One region of the Mycobacterium sp. smrl_JER01 genome, then DNA from elsewhere that is predicted to be linked to it. Evidence: predicted binding sites of a transcription regulator. Region 1 holds the regulator's gene; each other region holds the start of a gene.
What was found. The regulator LexA, encoded in region 1, represses DNA repair genes until DNA is damaged. The targets are predictions, from matches to a motif close to CGAACANNTGTTCG.
Positions count from the first base shown of each region.

Region 2: a site for LexA is predicted at 3,206-3,219, ahead of ruvC (crossover junction endodeoxyribonuclease RuvC). Genes of this name have one in related genera too.
Region 3: a site for LexA is predicted at 2,562-2,575, ahead of ACNUDN_RS09115 (HNH endonuclease signature motif containing protein). Genes of this name have one in related genera too.
Region 4: a site for LexA is predicted at 2,861-2,874, ahead of cofD (2-phospho-L-lactate transferase). Genes of this name have one in related genera too.

Region 1 is NZ_JBLXXK020000001.1:2,381,905-2,386,639, reverse strand. Features, by position in the region: gene ACNUDN_RS11290 (alpha/beta fold hydrolase) at 1-151, shown strand, start outside; gene ACNUDN_RS11285 (PhzF family phenazine biosynthesis protein) at 187-873, shown strand; gene nrdR (transcriptional regulator NrdR) at 920-1,384, opposite strand; gene ACNUDN_RS11275 (LysM peptidoglycan-binding domain-containing protein) at 1,546-2,019, opposite strand; gene lexA (transcriptional repressor LexA) at 2,252-2,962, shown strand; gene ACNUDN_RS11265 (LGFP repeat-containing protein) at 3,002-4,735, opposite strand, start outside.
Region 2 is NZ_JBLXXK020000001.1:2,570,717-2,575,451, reverse strand. Features, by position in the region: gene ACNUDN_RS12270 (hypothetical protein) at 1-437, opposite strand, end outside; gene ACNUDN_RS12265 (DUF1304 domain-containing protein) at 549-935, opposite strand; gene ruvB (Holliday junction branch migration DNA helicase RuvB) at 950-2,017, opposite strand; gene ruvA (Holliday junction branch migration protein RuvA) at 2,022-2,609, opposite strand; gene ruvC (crossover junction endodeoxyribonuclease RuvC) at 2,606-3,184, opposite strand; gene ACNUDN_RS12245 (flavodoxin domain-containing protein) at 3,322-3,777, opposite strand; gene ACNUDN_RS12240 (hypothetical protein) at 3,774-4,394, opposite strand; gene ACNUDN_RS12235 (YebC/PmpR family DNA-binding transcriptional regulator) at 4,572-4,735, opposite strand, start outside.
Region 3 is NZ_JBLXXK020000001.1:1,935,853-1,940,587, reverse strand. Features, by position in the region: gene ACNUDN_RS09125 (esterase family protein) at 1-300, opposite strand, end outside; gene ACNUDN_RS09120 (nitroreductase/quinone reductase family protein) at 707-1,096, shown strand; gene ACNUDN_RS09115 (HNH endonuclease signature motif containing protein) at 1,142-2,557, opposite strand; gene ACNUDN_RS09110 (homogentisate 1,2-dioxygenase) at 2,726-3,829, shown strand; gene ACNUDN_RS09105 (alpha/beta hydrolase family protein) at 3,832-4,735, shown strand, end outside.
Region 4 is NZ_JBLXXK020000001.1:1,642,288-1,647,022, reverse strand. Features, by position in the region: gene ACNUDN_RS07840 (phosphomannomutase/phosphoglucomutase) at 1-1,238, opposite strand, end outside; gene ACNUDN_RS07835 (DUF3499 domain-containing protein) at 1,336-1,755, opposite strand; gene ACNUDN_RS07830 (metallopeptidase family protein) at 1,887-2,309, shown strand; gene ACNUDN_RS07825 (WhiB family transcriptional regulator) at 2,388-2,789, opposite strand; gene cofD (2-phospho-L-lactate transferase) at 3,080-4,078, shown strand; gene ACNUDN_RS07815 (coenzyme F420-0:L-glutamate ligase) at 4,075-4,735, shown strand, end outside.

The DNA.
Region 1 (4,735 bases):
CATCAGCTCGACCGAGCCGGCGGTGTACGACCAGGAGTATCTGCGCGGGTTGCTCCGTACCGGTATCAGCGAGGGCACCATCTCCGGTCCGCTCGACACACGCGTCGCGGTGCTCGACGCCATGGGCGCCGACGAACGTTCGGCAACCTGACCGGGGTTCCGCGGGCGACGACGTAGCATCGGCGCATGGCCATCGACGTGACAGTGCTGCGCGTATTCACTGACCAGGACGGCAGATTCGGCAACCCGCTCGGTGTCGTGGACGCGGCGACAGTGGACGCGGGCGACCGGCAACGCATCGCCACCGAACTGGGCTACAGCGAGACGGTGTTCGTCACCCTTCCGCACGCGGGCACGCACAGCGCCCACGCCCGCATCCACACGCCCACCACGGAGATGCCCTTCGCCGGTCATCCCACCGTGGGCGCGTCCTGGTGGCTCAAGGACCGCGGCATGCCGATCAAGACGCTGCAGGTACCGGCGGGCATCGTGCAGGTCGGCTACAGCGGGGATCTGACCTCGGTCAGCGCCCGGGCGGACTGGGCGCCGGCGTTCGCGATTCACGACGTGGAGTCGCCGGACGAGCTGGCCGCGGCCGATCCCGACGACTACGCCGACGGTTCCGAGCACTATCTGTGGACCTGGCTGGACGAGGCCGCTGGAACCATTCGTTCCCGGATGTTCGCCCCGCATCTGGGGATTCGGGAGGACGAGGCCACCGGCGCCGCGGCGGTCCGAATCACCGAGCATCTCAGTCGTGATCTGACGATCGTGCAGGGTCAGGGATCGGTCATCGAAACCACGTGGAGCCCGGAGGGATGGGTTCAGGTCGCCGGACGTGTGGTAGACGACGGGCAACGTCAGATCGACTGACGGCGCGTCCGGCCGGCGTGCGGGACACAGGGCAGGGGCGGGCGCGTCAGGTTTGCGCCGCCGCCTCACGGTGGGCGCGCAGCGCCTGGATCTCACGCTCGAAGTCCTCGGCCGATGAGAATGAGCGGTACACCGATGCGAACCGCAGATAGGCGACCTCGTCGAGCTCACGCAGCGGACCGAGAATGGCCAGACCCACTTCGTGGCTGGGAACCTCGGCCGATCCGGTGGCCCTGACTGCATCTTCGACCTGCTGCGCGAGCAGATTGAGCGCATCGTCGTCGACCTGACGGCCCTGGCAGGAGCGCCGCACACCGCGGATGACCTTCTCCCGGCTGAAAGGTTCGGTCACGCCGCTGCGCTTCACGACCGCCAGTACCGCGGTCTCGACCGTGGTGAACCTGCGCCCGCATTCAGGACAGGACCGGCGCCGACGAATGGCCTGACCTTCGTCGGTCTCCCGGGAATCCACGACACGCGAATCCGGATGCCGGCAGAACGGACAGTGCATCACCGCTCCTTCGCCGCATCGACAGTCAACCGCTTCGAACGCCCTTGAGCGTACCTGCGTCAGCCGCGGGTGGCGCAATGCCGGACTCAGCGGCGCGTACCTCATTGGACCGGTCCTCAGAAGGGTTGGGCCGCAGCGGTTTTGGAATCTCTGCGGGCGCCTCAGGCGACCGGCGCGATCAGTGTCTGGCCAGCGTCCAGCGCCACCGACTGCAGCTGATTCAACTCACGGATTCGGTCGATGACGTCGGCGATCGGGGCATCGGGGGCGACGCGCTGTGCCACCTGCTGCAACGACTCGCCACTGTGCACCTGGACCACTGTGAGACGCCCCGGCACGGCGGACTCACCGCCGGCCAGACCGCCGAACTGGCCGACGAGCCCGAGCCAGAGCGTGATCGCCGCGGCCACCAACGCCAGCAACACCGTGGTAACCGGCGTGATCGGGCGGCGCCGGTGCGATGCCCGCGACACCAGTACCCCGGTGCCCCGATAGCGAACGGCGGCGCCGCCGCCCGGCCGGCGGGTCGCCGGCCTACGGGCCGGGACCGCCGGCCGCACCCGGCCGTCACCGATCCGCAGCCGGGGCGCGCGCTCGAACTCGTTCCAGGTTGCGCGATCGTCGAGAATGGTCATCTGCTCGCCTTCCGTATCAGGACCGTTCGCTCTTGTGTTCGAACTCTAGTCGATCAGGTGTTCGATTGATAGAACACGTGATCGAACTGTTGCGAACGCTAACGCACGCCACCGACACGTCCCGGCGACGCGAAAAACGGCCGCGGTCCGTCCACAGCGGTTCGTCTGCACAGGGCGACACACCTCGAACACATGTTTGATTATCGGCGGCGGTCGCGTTACATTCAGGCCCATGAGTGACGACAGCAGAGACAGCACCAACGGCTCCGGCGCAGGCCGAGGCCGGGACTCTGGCCTGACCGAACGTCAGCGCACCATCCTCGACGTCATCCGCGCGTCGGTGACCAGCCGCGGCTATCCGCCGAGCATCAGGGAGATCGGCGACGCCGTCGGGTTGACCTCCACCTCATCGGTCGCCCATCAGCTCCGCACCCTCGAACGCAAGGGATACCTGCGCCGCGACCCCAACCGTCCGCGCGCAGTCGATGTCCGTGGCGCCGACGACGGCATCGCGGCCCCCGCCGCTCCCATCGTCACGACCGATGTCGCCGGCTCCGACTCGCTTCCCGAACCCACATTCGTGCCCGTGCTGGGACGCATCGCCGCGGGCGGGCCCATCCTGGCCGAAGAGGCTGTCGAGGACGTCTTCCCGCTGCCCCGCGAACTCGTCGGCGAAGGCTCGCTGTTCTTGCTCAAGGTGGTCGGCGAATCCATGGTCGACGCCGCCATCTGCGATGGCGATTGGGTGGTGGTCCGGCAGCAGAGCGTCGCCGACAACGGAGACATCGTGGCCGCGATGATCGACGGTGAGGCGACCGTCAAGACGTTCAAGCGCACCCGGGGTCAGGTCTGGCTGATGCCGCACAACCCGGCCTTCGACCCGATCCCCGGCAACGACGCGGCCATCCTGGGCAAGGTCGTGACCGTCATCCGCAAGATCTGACCGGCCCGCGCGTCGACCGGAACCCCGCAGACCGCGGTCTTACTCTCCCCGGACGAAACCGTTGGTGCGTGCGATTTCCTCGCTGGCAAACCAGATCTCGACCGGCGCCTCGTCGTAATCGCTGCTGTCCGGAGTCCAGAACAGGCCGGACTTGGTGTCGGCCTTAATCGGATACCCGTCGGGGATCTCGGCGGGATCGTCGAACGGCATGTGCAGCGCCGTCCCGAGCGGGGTGGGCTCGTCGATGTCGATCCGGGCGTGCCGGCCGGTGTCGGTGATCGCGTCATGCACCGGCGGGGCGGGCGGCGGCAGCACCGGGGCGGCCGGAGGCCTCCGATCGAACTCCGCCTCGTCACGGTCAGCGGCCGCGAAGTCACCCAGACCTGCCCGGTCGGCATCGTCGAGGTCCCGGTGCGCCCAGTCGGCCCAGTCGGCCCGGTCGGCCCGGTCGTCCCTGTCGGTCCTGTCGTCGCTGTCGTGCCGGTCGTCCCAGTCGTGGCTGTCGTCCCAGCCGTCCCGGTCGTCCCAGCTGTCGCTGTCGTCCCGGACCTCGCTGTCGTCGAGATCCGCCTCGTCGGGCCCCTCGACCACATCGTGGGACAGGTCCTCGGCGCTGGTGGCCTCGGGCGCCGGGTCGACCGTCACCACCCGCGTCGGAGCCGTGTCCACCGCGTCCGGGTCGTCCTGCTCACCGAGTGCGACGTTCGGCGCCTCGTCATCGCGCGCAGCGCTGTCGCCGACGGCCGGCGAACCCCAGAAACTGGGCGGCTCCGCACCGAAGTCCCTGCCCGTCGACGACGCGGCACCCAACGATCCGAGTCCTTCGCGGGCATACCGGTCGCCGAACACTTCGTCTTCGCGGCCGTCGTCGTCCTGGTCGTGCTGCGGCCCGCTCTCCGATTCGCCGAAGAACTGTTCGTCGCGGCGTCGACGCTTACGCAGCACGGCCAGCCCGACCAACCCACCCAGCAGCAGCAGCGGGACCAGCGCCAGCAACCACCACCAGGTCCACCTCAGCCCCGAGCTCTCGGTGTTCTCAGCCGCCTGGGGGGTCGGAGAGGACGCCTGTGGGGGTCCGGCCCCCGGCACTTCCAGCTCCGCCAGCTGTGCCGCCAGTCCGGCCGGTTCGGTGCTGAACTTCTGCGTCACCGTGTCCCAGGAGATGGCACCACCGCTGAATCGCTGGGTGATCACATCCCCGTTTTGTGTCTGATCCGACACCGGGGCGCCCAGCTCGCCGGTCGCCCCGCCGAGTTCGTCCCATGCGGCGTTCATCGCCCCGCGCACGATCACCGCACCGTGGTCGGGAGTCCAGAAGATGACCGGCTTGTCCTCTGCGGCGAAGGCACTGATGCGGCTCGCCGGTGCCAGGCCGCCGTCCTGTTCACTGGTGATCGGGAACCCGAGGTCCCCTTCCGGACCACCCACGCTCTGGTACTTGGCCAACACCTGTCCAGTCACCACGTTGGCGCCGGTGTCCGGGCTGTAGAAGATGGTGCCGTTGACGAAGTCCTGGCCCATTCCGTCGGACCCGATCTCGTATGGCTCGCCTTCGGCGGCACCCAACGGCCCGAGCGCGCCACCAGCGGCGCGGCGGGCCGCGTTGATCGACGCCACCGGATCGTCGGGGATCGTGAGATCACCGAGTTGGCCGGCCAGCTCGGGAGGCACTGTGGTGAACGTCTTGGCCCGTGAGTCATAGGACAGTTCACCGCCGGTGAACCTCTGGGTGACGACCGCGCCGTCGTAGGTCTCGTCCTCGGCAGGCACTCC
Region 2 (4,735 bases), 190 kb from region 1:
GCGAGGAAGATGATCAATGCGCCGAGCCCGGAGAAGTAGGTGAGCTCCAACCACACCTGCTTGGTCTCGTTGGTGGCCGCAGGCTGTCCTACGTCGCCAAGACCCAGCGGACCGGCCACGGCACGACCGACGACGAACCAGGCGCCGGCCGCGACAGCCAGCCACCCTCCGAGCATCGCGGTGGCACGGTTTCGCGACGCGAACAACATCAGGCCGCCCAGGACCGCCACCAGTCCGGGCAGCACCTCCAGCCAGCCGCGTCCCGCGGTCCAGGCCCACGGTCGGTCGGGGGTGAACGCGAAATCGAACAACGGGCCGATGAATGGTGCCAACGCGCCCCACACTCCTAGAGCCACGATCAGCAGCCCGCTGACCGCCCCGCGACTGCGCGGTATCTCCATCGCGCCGCGCCGAGTGCGGCTGGGTTTGTCGACCATGAGATTCCTCCTCGGGTGGTCGAGCAGGGATACCCGCGCCTGCAGGGCGGTAACCGGGCCGGCGCCGCATGCGGCACCGCAGCGACGATCGCGCCGGTGAACGCTCGGCTATCAGCGGACCAGCCCGAGTACCACCAGCGCCACCGACACGGCCGGGAAAAGGCCCTGGATGACGGCGGCGCGCGCCTTGTCCGGCGCCGACACCAGCAACACCACCGCCGCAGCCAGCATCGACCCCACACCGGCGAACACCAGGGCTGCCCCCACCGCCGTCGCGCCGGTGAACACCGTGACCACGCCGACGAGGGTCACGACGGCCAGGAACAAATTATAGAACCCCTGGTTGAAGGCGAGCTGGCGAGTGGCGTGCGCCTCCTGCTCGGTGGTGCCGAACACCGCCCGCGTCCGTGGTGCCGTCCAGGTCAGAGACTCCATCACGAAGATGTACGCGTGCAGTGCGGCCGCGAACACCGCCACGATCAACCCGGCAGTGAGCATGGGTGCGCCTTTCGTCAGTCGAACAGACCTGCCTGCCCGAGGCCGGCGGCTCCCGCGGGCGGTTTGAGTCCCAGGTGCGTCCATGCCTGGGCGGTGGCGACGCGACCACGAGGCGTGCGCGCGATCATCCCGGCCCGCACCAGGAACGGTTCGCACACCTCCTCGACAGTGGTGGCTTCCTCGCCGACCGCAACGGCCAGGGTCGACACCCCGACCGGGCCCCCGCCGAAGCTGCGCGTCAATGCCGAGAGCACCGCGCGGTCCAGCCGGTCGAGTCCGAGTTCGTCGACGTCGTACACCTCCAGTGCGTACTTCGCGATGTCGCGGGTGATGACGCCGTCGGCACGCACCTCGGCGTAGTCCCGCACCCGCCGCAGCAACCGGTTCGCGATTCGGGGTGTACCGCGCGAACGGCGGGCGATCTCCGCGCCGGCGTCGGCCCCCAGCTCGATGCCCAAAATGCCGGCCGAGCGGGCCAGCACCCGTTCCAGTTCGGACGGTTCGTAGAAGTCCATGTGCGCGGTGAACCCGAATCGGTCCCGCAGCGGTCCGGTCAGCGCACCGGACCGGGTGGTCGCTCCGACCAGGGTGAACGGTGCCACTTCCAGCGGAATCGAGGTTGCGCCGGGGCCTTTCCCGACCACGACGTCGACGCGGAAATCCTCCATCGCCAGATAGAGCATCTCCTCGGCGGGACGGGCGATACGGTGGATCTCGTCGATGAATAGGACGTCGTGCTCGACCAGGTTCGACAGCATGGCCGCCAGGTCGCCGGCGCGTTCCAACGCCGGACCCGAGGTCACCCGCAGCGACGATCCCAACTCGGCGGCGATGATCATCGCCAACGACGTTTTGCCCAGGCCGGGCGGACCGGAAAGCAGGATGTGATCCGGGGTGCCGCCACGGTTCTTGGCACCCTCGATGACGAGCTGGAGTTGCTCGCGCACCCGCGGCTGGCCGATGAACTCACCCAGCGACCGCGGCCGCAGGCTGGCGTCGATATCGCCCTCCCCGACCGTCAGCGCCGGTGACATCTCCCGCTCGTCGGGTTCGTCCGCTGAGTCTTCGGAAAACCGACCCATGCTGCTACTTCTTTCCGAGCATCGACAACGCCGCGCGCAGCGCACTGGACGTGGTGGCCTCCGGCTCGTTGGCCAGCACCTTGTCGGTGGCCTCCTCGGCCTGCTTCTGCGCGAAGCCGAGGCCGACGAGTGCCTCCACGACCGGGCCCCGGATGCCGTGCCCGCCGGTCGACGTGACACCCGCCGACGTCGACGTGCCCACCTTGTCGCGCAGCGTCAACACCAGCAGTTCGGCGGTCTTCTTGCCCACCTTGGGGATTCGGGTCAGCGCGGTGACGTCGCCGTCGCCGATCGCCTGCCTCAGGGTCGGCCCGTCGTACATGGCCAGCGCGCCGAGCGCGATGCTCGGTCCGATCCCGGACACCCCGAGCAGGGTCAGGAAGAGGTTGCGGGCATCGGAGTCGGCGAAGCCGTACAGCGTCATCGAGTCTTCCCGGACGATCATCGCGGTGATCAGCCGTGCCTCGTCGCCCCGGCGCAGGGTCGCCAGGGTGGCCGGCGTCGCCATCACCTTGTACCCCACGCCGGCAGCCTCGATGACGACGTGATCGAGAGCGATGTCGATGACCTCGCCACGCACCGCGGCGATCACTTGGCGCTCCGCGACATCTGCCCGGCTTTGGCCTTGAGTGTGGCCCGATACTTGCGGCGCTGCTCGGCCGCCATCTCCTCCGCGGCGGCCATCCGCGCGATCATCGGAGCCCGCCAACAGTGGCAGATCGCCAGCGCGAGCGCGTCCGCCGCATCCGCTGGGGTTGGTTTCTGTTGCAGCGCAAGGATTCTGGTGACCATCTCGGTGACTTGCGCCTTGTCGGCCCTGCCGTTGCCGGTCACGGCGGCCTTGACCTCGCTGGGCGTGTGAAAGTGCACGTCGATATCGCGGCGCGCCGCGGCCAGCGCGATCACGCCACCGGCCTGCGCGGTTCCCATCGCGGTGTTGGCGTTCTGGTTGGAGAACACCCGCTCGATGGCGAGTACGTCCGGCCGGTGGGTGTCCAGCCAGTGCTCGACGGCAGTGCTGATGGCGAGCAGGCGATGCGCGAGTGGATGATCGGCCGGGGTCCGCACCACGTCCACGTCCAGCGCGATGACCTGACGCCCTTTCCCACTTTCGATGACCGACAGCCCGCACCTGGTCAGGCCGGGGTCGACACCCATCACCCGCACGCCCAGACCCCTTCTCGCAACAGAACACGTGTTCGAGAGCTTAGCGGCTTCCGGGGACGGGGCCGGACAGGACACGCGGTCACAAAGCGCTATCTCACCCGGCCTGCAGCATCGAGTTGATCGAGGATCGAGCGAACTCAACGACTGACGTGCGCCCGGTCGCGCCAGTCCCCCGCTCTGGTCTTGGCCATCTGACGTGCCGGGAAACCCGTCGCGTCGGGGCTGAGGGTACCGCCGAACGTGACGTGTCCCCGGGCGCCCACCCGGGCCAGGAGCTTCTGGACCTGCGAAGTCGCCGGGATATCGCCCTGTGTGGCCGAATCGTCCAGTGGGCCACTGCTGACCAGCCATACCGGCACGCGACTGAGAGCGTCGCGGTGTCGTCGCACACATCGCCGCGCGTCCCGATGCCACCGGCTCGCATACAACGCCCCGGCGACGGTGACGGCGTCGAATCCGTCAACAGTGGTGACATCGCGCGCGGCAGACATGTCGACGTCATGCCCGGCGTCAGTGAGCGCGTCGGCGATCATCGCGGCCAGGCCGGCGGTGCCGCCACGCTTGGAGCCGAACGCAACGAGAATTCGGGTCATTGCGCCGACTCGTTCGCCGACCTGCCGGGGATCGAAGCCGCTGTGGCGTTGGCCTGGATCTGTCGCAGCGTAGCCCTGAGCACGTGACCGACGAACGGTCGGACCAGGCGCCAGTAGCGCAGGAACCGCCGCCGGGATTCGGGATCGGTTGTCACAGTTCGGCATTCGTAGGTCAGCAGGGTGGAGGCGGCGCCGTACGGCCGGACCGAGAAGTTGGCCGCGATCTTTCCCCATCCCGGTTCGTCGAAACTTGTGAAGTCCGCGGCGGCGACATCGCGCCATTCGATGGTGGGCTTCCAGAACTTGCCGATGGCACCGAAGGCGATCTCGCGTTCGGCCCGCCTACCCAGGAACGTCCATCCGGGCAGCCCCATGTCGGCCCCGATGACCAGATGCGGTGGTGGCGGCCCGGTCTTACCGGACAGCCGGGCGGGCAGGGCCCGTAGCCACATCGCCAGGTCGAACAGCGGTGAGTGCACGGTCAGCAGGTCGATCGCGCATGCGGCCGCGAAGGTCGTCGCCGGGTCCGCTGCCACCACGAGATGTTCGGCGATCACAGCGTCGTAGCGGGGCATCGCCGAGTCGATGAGAAGTGCCTCGGTGTCCGGGCTGGTCATTGTCACACTGTGCGACGGGCGGGCCATTCGGCCCTAGGGCCCATGGTCCTCTCTGGGCATCACCAGCGTCACGCCGCAGCGATGGATGAACCCGGGTGTCCGCGCCCGGCACCGGCCGTCGTCGGCGGTGGGCACCATCGTCACCCCATTCGCTGACCGGCCGGTCCGGGCGTCCGCTCAGTCCTCGTCGAGGGCGGCGGCGACGTCGTCGGGGATGTCGATATTGGTGTAGACGTCCTGGACGTCATCGCTGTCTTCGAGTGCGTCGACGAGCTTGAGCACCTTGCGGGCGGCCTCGACGTCGACCGGGACGCTGACCGACGGCTGGAAGGTGGCCTCGG
Region 3 (4,735 bases), 450 kb from region 1:
CCACTCGAATGCCTGGGTGTTGATGTCCCAGCCGTTGAAGTCATCCTGCGCGCGCAGACCGTCGAGCAGGTAGAGCGCCGGCGAGTTCGGGCCTCCGCTCTGGAACTGCACCTTGATGTCGCGGCCCATCGACGGCGAGGGCACCATCAGGTATTCGACCGGCAGACCCGGCCGGGAGAATGCTCCGGCGGTCGCCGAGCCTCCGGCGAGGCCCACCACGCCCGGGAGCATCAACGCAGCCATGGCTGCGACGCCGAATCGGCGCGCCCACGAGCCGCGAATCCTGTCAAGAAGTCTCATACCGTCAATCCATCCATCTTCCGGTACCGCCTGGCGCGGCGTGTCCTGTGATTCTCGGGCGGACATAGACGCCACAGACACCACAGCGATGGCTTTCACCGCGCTGTCCCACCGCTCCGAATCAGCCAAAGGCACGCCGGAGTGGGCCGAGAAAACTTCAGTTGTCGCGGTTGCAGTAAAGCATGCGCTCACGGCGGGAGAAAGCCCAGCCACGCCGAATGGCAACTTTTCATGCCGAGCCGCGAATTTACCGCAGCGACGAACCTGTGCGTGAACTGGGTAGAAACCGTGATGTTACGGCCGGTGGCGCCGTTCTGAGCACGACAGCACGCAGATGACCCCACAACCTTCACAATGGGGAGGAAGGATTCCACTCACCGCGACGGTGTGAGCCGGGGAGGTTTCGATGGCCGACACATTGCGTGACCGCGTCACCAAGTTCTTCCAGAAGAACTTCGCCAACCGGGTGATGCGGCACCTGCCTTTCCAGACACTGCTGGAGACAACCGGGCGGAAATCCGGCGAGCCCCGCACGACACCGATCGGCGGCCGCCGCGTCGACGACAGCTTCTGGTTCGTCTCGGAGTTCGGCGACAAGTCCGACTACATCCGCAACATCATGGCCAACCCCGACGTCCGGGTGCGACTCAATGGACGCTGGCATCGCGGGACAGCGCACCTGCTTCCCGAGGATGATGCCCGGGAGCGTATGCGCACGCTCCCGCAGTACAACAACGTCGGCGTCCGCACGTTCGGAACCAATCTGCTCACCGTGCGGGTCGACCTCGCCGACTGATCAGCACCAAACTTCACGAGTTGTCCCCTACATCGCCGGGCTCGTTCACGGGCCCAGGTCGTCTTCGAGGAGAAGGTGGCGTTCGGGGTGGTGGTATCCGTTGATGCGGTGTTGTCCGGTGTCGAGGTCAGGCGGCGGGAGCCATTCAGTGCGGTTGCTGCGGTCCTTGCGGGTAGTCCAGCCGGTCTTCTCGATCATCCGGTTGTCCGGTCCGCAGGCCAGCGTGAGGTCGTCGATGTCGGTCTGACCATTGTCTTTCCAGTCGGCGACCGCGTGGTGGACCTGGTACCAGTAGCCGGGAACGGTGCAGCCGGGGCGGGTACAGCCGCGATCGCGCGCATGCAGGACGATCCGCTGGGCGGCGTTGGCCAATCGTTTGGCCCGGCCGAGGTAAAGGGATCGGCCGGTGTGGCCGTCGAAGACGTAGAGGTAGTGGTGGGCGTCGGCGGCCAGGCGGATGAGGTCGGACATCGGCAACAGTGACCCGCCGCCGGTGACCGCGACCCCGGCGCGTTTTTCCAGTTCCTGCAGAGTCGTGGAAACGATCACGGTGACCGGTAATCCGTTGTGGGTGCCGAGTGCACCGGATTCCAGGTTGCGGCGCAGCAGGGCTTTGAGACCGTCATGGTTGCGCTGCCCTTCGGTGCGGGTATCACCACCCGCGGCCTGCGGCGACGGTGGGCCACCCACACCGGCCGCGCCGATCTCCGTCGAAAGCTCGTCACAGGCGCCCGATTCGTCTCCGCCCGACGGCCCCTCGGCGGGCATGTTGGCCCCGGGTGCTGCCTCCTTGGCCAGGGTCGCGTCCAAGTAGGCGCGGGTTTCGGCATCGAGGTAGCCGGAGACCTTGCTGAATCCGTCGCGCTGCTGCCTGCCGATCCTCAGCCAGCGTTTCCGGGCCAGGTCGTCGTCGCTCGGTTCGGGTCCGTCCTGATCGATCATCATCAACAACCGCCCTGCGGCCGCGTCCAACTCTTCAGGACCCATCCCCGAGCCCTTTCGCGCCAGGTGCGCATCGGCGGCGGCGCGGGTCTCGACGTCGACCCACGCGGGCAGCTTCTTGTGAAAGTTCGCGATCACCGCGACATGCTCTTCGTCCAACAGGCCCTCGGCTTGGGCGGCGGCGGTGGCTTCCCACATCGGCGCCAACGGCTGCCCCGTCATCGCCCGGCGCGGTCCCAGCATCTTGGCCCGCCGCAGCCGCCGTCCGGCGTCAGCACTGCTGACCCGCAGCGCGGTGGTCAGCACATTCTTCCAGGATCCCGCACCCACGCGACCGGGTTCGGTCTCGTCGACCAACCGGGCCAACACCTTGTGCTCGAGGGCCGGAACGCTGCGCACCACCGTGGTCAGCTCCGCCAGCAGCCCGATCAACTCACGATGGGAGAGCTCGTCGGCCGCCTTGGACAGGATGGCGACCTGTTGGCCGATCGCCGCCACCGCCTCTCCCACCGAATCCATACATCGAACAATAGTTCGATACACCGACAAGTTCACCCCGCGCAACTGGCCAGGCGCAACGGCCGAATCGTGCCCCTCCTGCCCATTGACCGAGCCACAAATCTAAAAGTAATGTCACTTTTACTTACTTATAGGCGTCACTTTGACTTATCGACCGAGGAGATCGCGATGGAATCGTTCGTCCACCTTCGAAAAGGCACAACGCCCAAGCGCATTCATGCCGACCTCGACGGACTGAAGGACGATGAGCTCGGCCGTGGCGGCTTCGTCGGCCGCACCGCCAACATGTACCGGAGGCACGACCCCACGACCTATCGCACAGTCGGCCCGCTCCGCCCCACCGACGTGCTCAGCAGCGAGCTCAAGCCTGGTGACGCCACCGATGCGAGCGGTGGGCCCATGTTGATGTTCTCCAACCTGGACTGCCAGGTGCTGCTCTCGCGGCGCACCGAGCAGATGCCGTTCTTCGTCCGCCACGTCGACGGCGATCTGCTCTCGTTCGTGCATCGCGGATGCGGCTCCCTGGAAACCGAATTCGGGCCGATGGACTACCGGCAGGGCGACTGGATCTACATCCCGAAGGCCTGTACGTGGCGGCAGGTGCCCGCCGAGGAGAGCACACTGTTGATGATTCAGGCGACCGACGAGTTCCGGGTACCGCCCGCCGGCGTGTTGGGTCGGCACTTCCCATTCGACCCGGCACAGACGGTCATTCCCGAACCCCAGCCGATCGACGACGGCGTCGGCCCGCAGGTCGACGGAGAGTACGAGGTCCGTCTGATCCACGACGGCGGGCCGACAAGCCTCTTCTACCGGCACCATCCTCTGGACGTCGAAGGCTGGCGGGGCGACAACTTCCCGTTCACGTTCAATATCGACGACTACACCGTCGTCACCTCCGAAAGCGTGCACCTGCCACCCACCGTCCACCTGTTCATGCAGGCCACCGGCGTCTACGTGATGAACTTCCTGCCGAAGCCCGCCGAGACGGCCCCGGGCACCGAGCGCACGCCGTGGTATCACCGCAATGTCGACTACGACGAAATCGCGTTCTTCCACGACGGGTCGCTCTACGGCATCCCGATGCCGCCCGGGCTGATCTCCCACGCCCCGCAGGGCGTGCACCACGGGGCGCCGGAGCAGGCCCGCGAACGCGCGCGCCGCAAGTTCGACGACTACCACCGGGTGGACTGGTCGGTGATCGCCATCGACACCCGACGGCGGTTGATCCCGTCGCCGGAGATCCTCGCCAACGATCTTGGGCAACACTGACGATGACGAAGCACGAGTATGACCGTATTCCGTACCTGGTTGCCTACCAGAACAATTCGGGTGTCCGTGACGTCTACGGCGGGGTGGCCGAGTTGGTGGTATTGGAGAGCTACCTACTCAGACCTCAGACCGTGGCCTCCGAGACCGTGCTGGTGTTCATGCACCCGATCGGTGGGGGCGCCTATCTGCCGATGATCAATGCGCTAGCCCGCGCCGGCCATCACGTCATCTACTGCAACAGCAGATTCCGCGGCACCGACTCTGCGCTGCTGATGGAGAAGGTCGTCGAAGATCTCGGCGAGTGCATCAAGGACGCCAAACACCGGCTCGGCTACTCGAAGGTGGTTCTGGCCGGGTGGAGCGGCGGCGGTTCACTGTCGGCGTTCTACCAGCAGCAGGCGCAGAGTCCGACGGTGACCTCCAGCCCGTCGGGGGACGGGCCCGACCTCACCGCACTCGGCCTGATCCCGGCCGACGGCATCATGCTGCTGGCTGCACACATCAGCAGGCATGGCACCCTGACCGAGTGGCTGGACGCCTCGGTCCTCGACGAATCCGACCCGGGCAAGCGCGACCCCGAACTTGATCTCTACAACGTCGAGAACCCCAACCAGCCGCCCTACCCGCCGGAGTTCTTGGAGCGTTACCGCCGGGCTCAGATTGCCCGTAACCGGCGGATCACCAGCTGGGTCAAGGAGAAGCTCGCCGGACTCAAGGCCGCCGGCCGACCTGACGACGAGTTCGCGTTCGTCGTGCACGGAACCATGGCCGACCCGCGCTGGCTTGATCCCACCGTCGATCCGAACGAACGCACTCCGGGAACCTGCTATCTGGGCGATCCTCAGGTGGTGAACATGAGCCCGGTCGGTTTGGCGCGATTCTGCACGTTGCGCAGCTGGCTGTCCC
Region 4 (4,735 bases), 740 kb from region 1:
GTCACACCGTCGAGGTGGTCGATCGCGTTGACCCGGTTCCCGAATGCCCGCAGGACGACGTCGACGACCGCGGGTGCATCGGTGACGGTGTAGTTGATCTCGCCGGAGCCTTCGTAGCGCTGGTAGTCGGCCATCATCTCCGACAGCGGGCGGTCCTGTTCACCGAGGGCGGCAAGTACGTGCAGCGCCGCCAGCATGCCCGAGTCGGCTCCCCAGAAGTCGCGGAAGTAGTAGTGCGCCGAGTGTTCGCCGCCGAAGATGGCTCCGGTCTCGGCCATCAACGACTTGATGTAGGAGTGGCCGACGCGGGAGCGCACCGGCGTGCCGCCGCGCTCGGTCACCAGCTCGGGCACCGCACGGGAGGTGATGAGGTTGTGGATGACCGTCGCACCGATCTCGCGCTGCAGTTCCCGCGCGGCGACCAACGCGGTCACCGCCGACGGGGACACCGCCGTTCCGGTTTCATCGACGACGAAACAGCGGTCGGCGTCGCCGTCGAACGCCAGCCCGATATCGGCTCCGACGGCGCGGACGTGCGCCTGCAGATCGACCAGGTTGGCCGAGTCCAGCGGATTGGCTTCGTGGTTGGGGAAGTTGCCGTCGAGTTCGAAGTACAGCGGCGAAAGCGTGACCGACGAAAGGGGTCCGAGCACGGCGGGCGTCGTGTGGCCGGCCATCCCGTTACCGGCGTCGACGGCGACGTGCAGCGGGCGTAGACCGGCGATGTCGACCAGCGAGCGCAGGAAGTCGCCGTAGTCGGCCAGCACGTCGCGATCGGAGACGGTGCCGCGCGGTCCGTCGTGGCCGGGCACACCGGCGATGACCTCGTCGCTGATCGTGGTCAACCCGGTGTCCTTGCCCACCGGTTTGGCTCCGGCGCGGCACAGTTTGATGCCGTTGTAGGCCGCCGGGTTGTGGCTCGCGGTGAACATCGCGCCCGGGCAGTCGAGCAGGCCCGAGGCGAAGTAGAGCTGATCGGTGGAGGCCAGACCGATCCGGATGACGTCGAGCCCCTGGCCGGTCACCCCCTCGGCGAAGGCCGCGGACAGCCCCGGCGAACTCTCCCGCATATCGTGACCGATCACGATCTGGGTGGCGGGCTGCGCCGCGTCGCGGACGAGTCGGGCGAACGCGGCGCCGACGTCGCGGACGAAACCCTCGTCTATCTCCTCGCCGACGAGTCCACGCACGTCATAAGCCTTGATGACGCGCTGCACCGCCGCGGCGGGACGAGACATGGGGCTCCTTCGACGATGAGACTGTCGGTGTTCAGCCTAGCCGTCGCGGGCGGTCCGTATGCCGACTCACCCTCGGAGGGCGGCGGTGCGGAATCGATCAGTCCGTCGGGTCGGGCAGCACCCGCAGGTGCCCGCGGCGGCGCCCGTTGGTCTCCGGGCGCCGGGCCGACGGGGCCATCAGCGCGCCACCGTGGACGCCGGTGACCGGGTCGGTGAAGCCGGTGGTGAACCCGGCGACGGGCGCGGCCGCTTCGCGCCCTTCTCGAACCGCGTCGGCCAACGCCACCAGATCGTCGTCGTCGGGATGGGACGGCAGCGGGCCGGCGTGCCGGACCAGCTCCCAGCCGCGCGGCGCGGTGATCCTGCCGGCATGCATGACGCACAGATCCCACGAGTGTGGCTCCGACACGGTGGCCAGCGGGCCGACGACGGCCGTGGAGTCTGAGTAGACGAAGGTGAGCGTCGCGACCGCATAGTGCGGGCACCCTGGCCGGCAGCAGCGACGGGGAACATTCACAGCGGAAGGTTATCGTGCGTGGTCGTCCCGGCTGCGTCGGACACGCGCGGACGCGGGAGGCCCGAAGCCCAACCGTTACGATCTTTTTCGTGACGAGGGGCCAGCACCGGGGGTCGCGGCGGGGCCGGGAGATGCGCGGGCCGCTGCTTCCGCCGACCGTCCCGGGGTGGCGCAGCCGCGCCGAGCGCTTCGATATGGCGGTGCTGGAGGCCTACGAGCCGATCGAACGGCGCTGGCACGAACGGGTGGCGATGCTCGACGTCGCGGTCGATGAGATTCCGCGCATCGCGCCCAAGGATCCCGACAGCGTGCAGTGGCCTGCGGAGGTGGTCGCCGACGGTCCGGTGGCGCTGGCGCGGCTCATCCCGGCCGGGGTGGATGTGCGAGGCAACTCCACTCGCGCGCGAATTGTGTTGTTCCGCAAGCCGATCGAGCGTCGGGCGAAGGACACCGACGAGCTGACCGAGCTGTTGCATGAATTGCTGGTGGCGCAGGTGGCCACCTATCTGGGAGTGGAACCGGCAGTCATCGACCCGACCCTGGACGAGGACTAGCAAGGGGTGAGCGTGGCGCGCCCGCAGGTCACCGTTGCGCGTGCCGCGGCCCCGGTGAACTGGTGGCGCGGTCGCGGATCAGATGATGCCGCGCTTGAGGCGCCGGCGCTCCCGCTCCGACAGGCCGCCCCAGATACCGAAGCGTTCGTCGTTGGCCAGTGCGTACTCCAGGCACGCGTCCTTGACCTCGCAGCCCTGGCAGATGCGCTTGGCCTCGCGGGTGGAGCCGCCTTTCTCGGGAAAAAAGGCCTCCGGATCGGTCTGGGCGCACAGTGCGCGCTCCTGCCACTGATCCTCGTCGGCGATATCGAAATCGTCGCCGAAAAAGTCACTATTGTCGGGCACCAAACTTAATTGGGGACGCCCATTTCCTGCACTTGGTGCCGGTCCGGTCTGGATGTGCGGCGCACTTCCTACCGAGCCGAGGAGCCTGCTGTCGAACCGAAGCGAATCACCGTAATCGGCCTGTTCAAATGCCATGTTCCCCTCCTCCACGGGTCTCGTAGTTCCGTATATGCCAGCCCCACTGTGAACGTGTGGCCATCCCAATTCGAACAAGTGATCGAATCTCGGTCTGCGACACCGGAACCGGCCGGAGAACCGCGAAATGACACTGCTGTGATTACACACGCGTTAGCTACTCCGGTCAAGCGCTAGAACAGGAATTCATACCATTCCGTGACTTGAATTCGGCGCGTCGCGCTGTGGCGTGTCTATCACGTCCCTCCCGCGGCGCACGTCCTGTGCCCAACGGCCTAGTCTCGTTCGTTGTGAAGGTCACGGTTCTGGTCGGTGGCGTCGGCGGTGCGCGCTTCTTACTCGGTGTCCAACATCTGTTGGGGTTGGGGCAGTTCGGCACTCACGATACCAATGAGCACGAAGTGACTGCTGTGGTCAATGTGGGCGATGACGCCTGGATGTTCGGTGTGCGCATCTGTCCCGACCTCGACACCTGCATGTACACCCTCGGTGGTGGCATCGACCCGGAACGCGGCTGGGGACATCGCGATGAAACCTGGAACGCCAAGGAGGAACTCGCGGCCTACGGCGTGCAGCCGGACTGGTTCGGCCTCGGCGACCGCGATCTGGCCACCCACCTGGTGCGCAGCCAGATGTTGCGCGCGGGCTATCCCCTCTCCGATGTCACCGAAGCGCTGTGCCGGCGGTGGGCGCCCGGAGCGCGACTGCTGCCCGCCAGCGACGACCGCAGCGAAACCCACGTCGTGGTCACCGATCCCGGCCCCGGCGAGTCGACCGGGGAGAAACGGGCCATCCACTTTCAGGAGTGGTGGGTCCGCCACCGGGCGCAGATCCCCACCGAGAGCTTCGCGTTCGTCGGCGCCGACAAGGCCTCGGCCGCACCCGGAGTCACCGACGCGATCGAGAACGCCGACATCGTGTTGATCGCGCCGTCCAACCCGGTGGTCAGCGTCGGCGCCATCCTCGCGATCGGCGGCATCCGCGGCGCGCTGCGCGCGACCAAGGCGCCGGTGATCGGCTACTCCCCGATTATCGCGGGGAAGCCGTTGCGCGGCATGGCGGACACCTGCTTGAAAGTGATCGGACTGCCCAGCACCTCGGAGGCTGTCGGCAACCACTTCGGCGCGCGAGCGTCGACCGGGATCCTCGACGGGTGGCTCGTGCACGAGGGTGACGACGCCTCGATCGAGGGTGTCGCCGTGCGTTCGGCGCCGTTGCTGATGACCGACCCTGCCGCCACCGCCGAGATGGTGCGCGCCGGAATGGAACTGGGCGGGGTCACGCCGTGAACGATCACGGCACCTCGGCACGCGTGGAAGTGCTTCCGGTGCACGGACTTCCGGAGTTCCGCCCCGGCGATGACCTGGCCGCGGCCATCGCCGGCGCCGCGCCCTGGCTGCGCGACCACGACGTCGTCGTCGTCACCAGCAAGGTGCTGTCCAAGACCGAGGGGCGGATGGTCGACGCCCCGTCGGATCCTGAGCTACGGGATATTTTGCGGCGCAGGCTGATCGACAACGAAGCGGTGCGGGTGCTGGCCCGCAAGGGACGCACCCTGATCACCGAGAATGCGCTCGGGCTGGTGCAGGCCGCCGCCGGGGTGGACGGTTCCAACGTCGACTCCAACGAGTTGGCGCTGCTACCGGTCGATCCGGACGGCAGCGCCGCTGCGTTGGTGGCCGCGCTGCGGGAGCGCCTCGGTGTGACGGTCGGCGTGGTGGTCACCGACACGATGGGGCGGGCGTGGCGCACCGGCCAGACCGATGTCGCGATCGGTGCGGCCGGGCTGACGGTGCTGCACGCCTATGCCGGTGAGCACGATCAGCACGGAAACGAGTTGATCGTCACCGAGATCGCGGTGGCCGACGAGATCGCCGCCGCCGCCGATCTGGTCAAGGGCAAACTCACCGCGGTCCCGGTCGCGGTGGTGCGCGGGCTGACGCTGC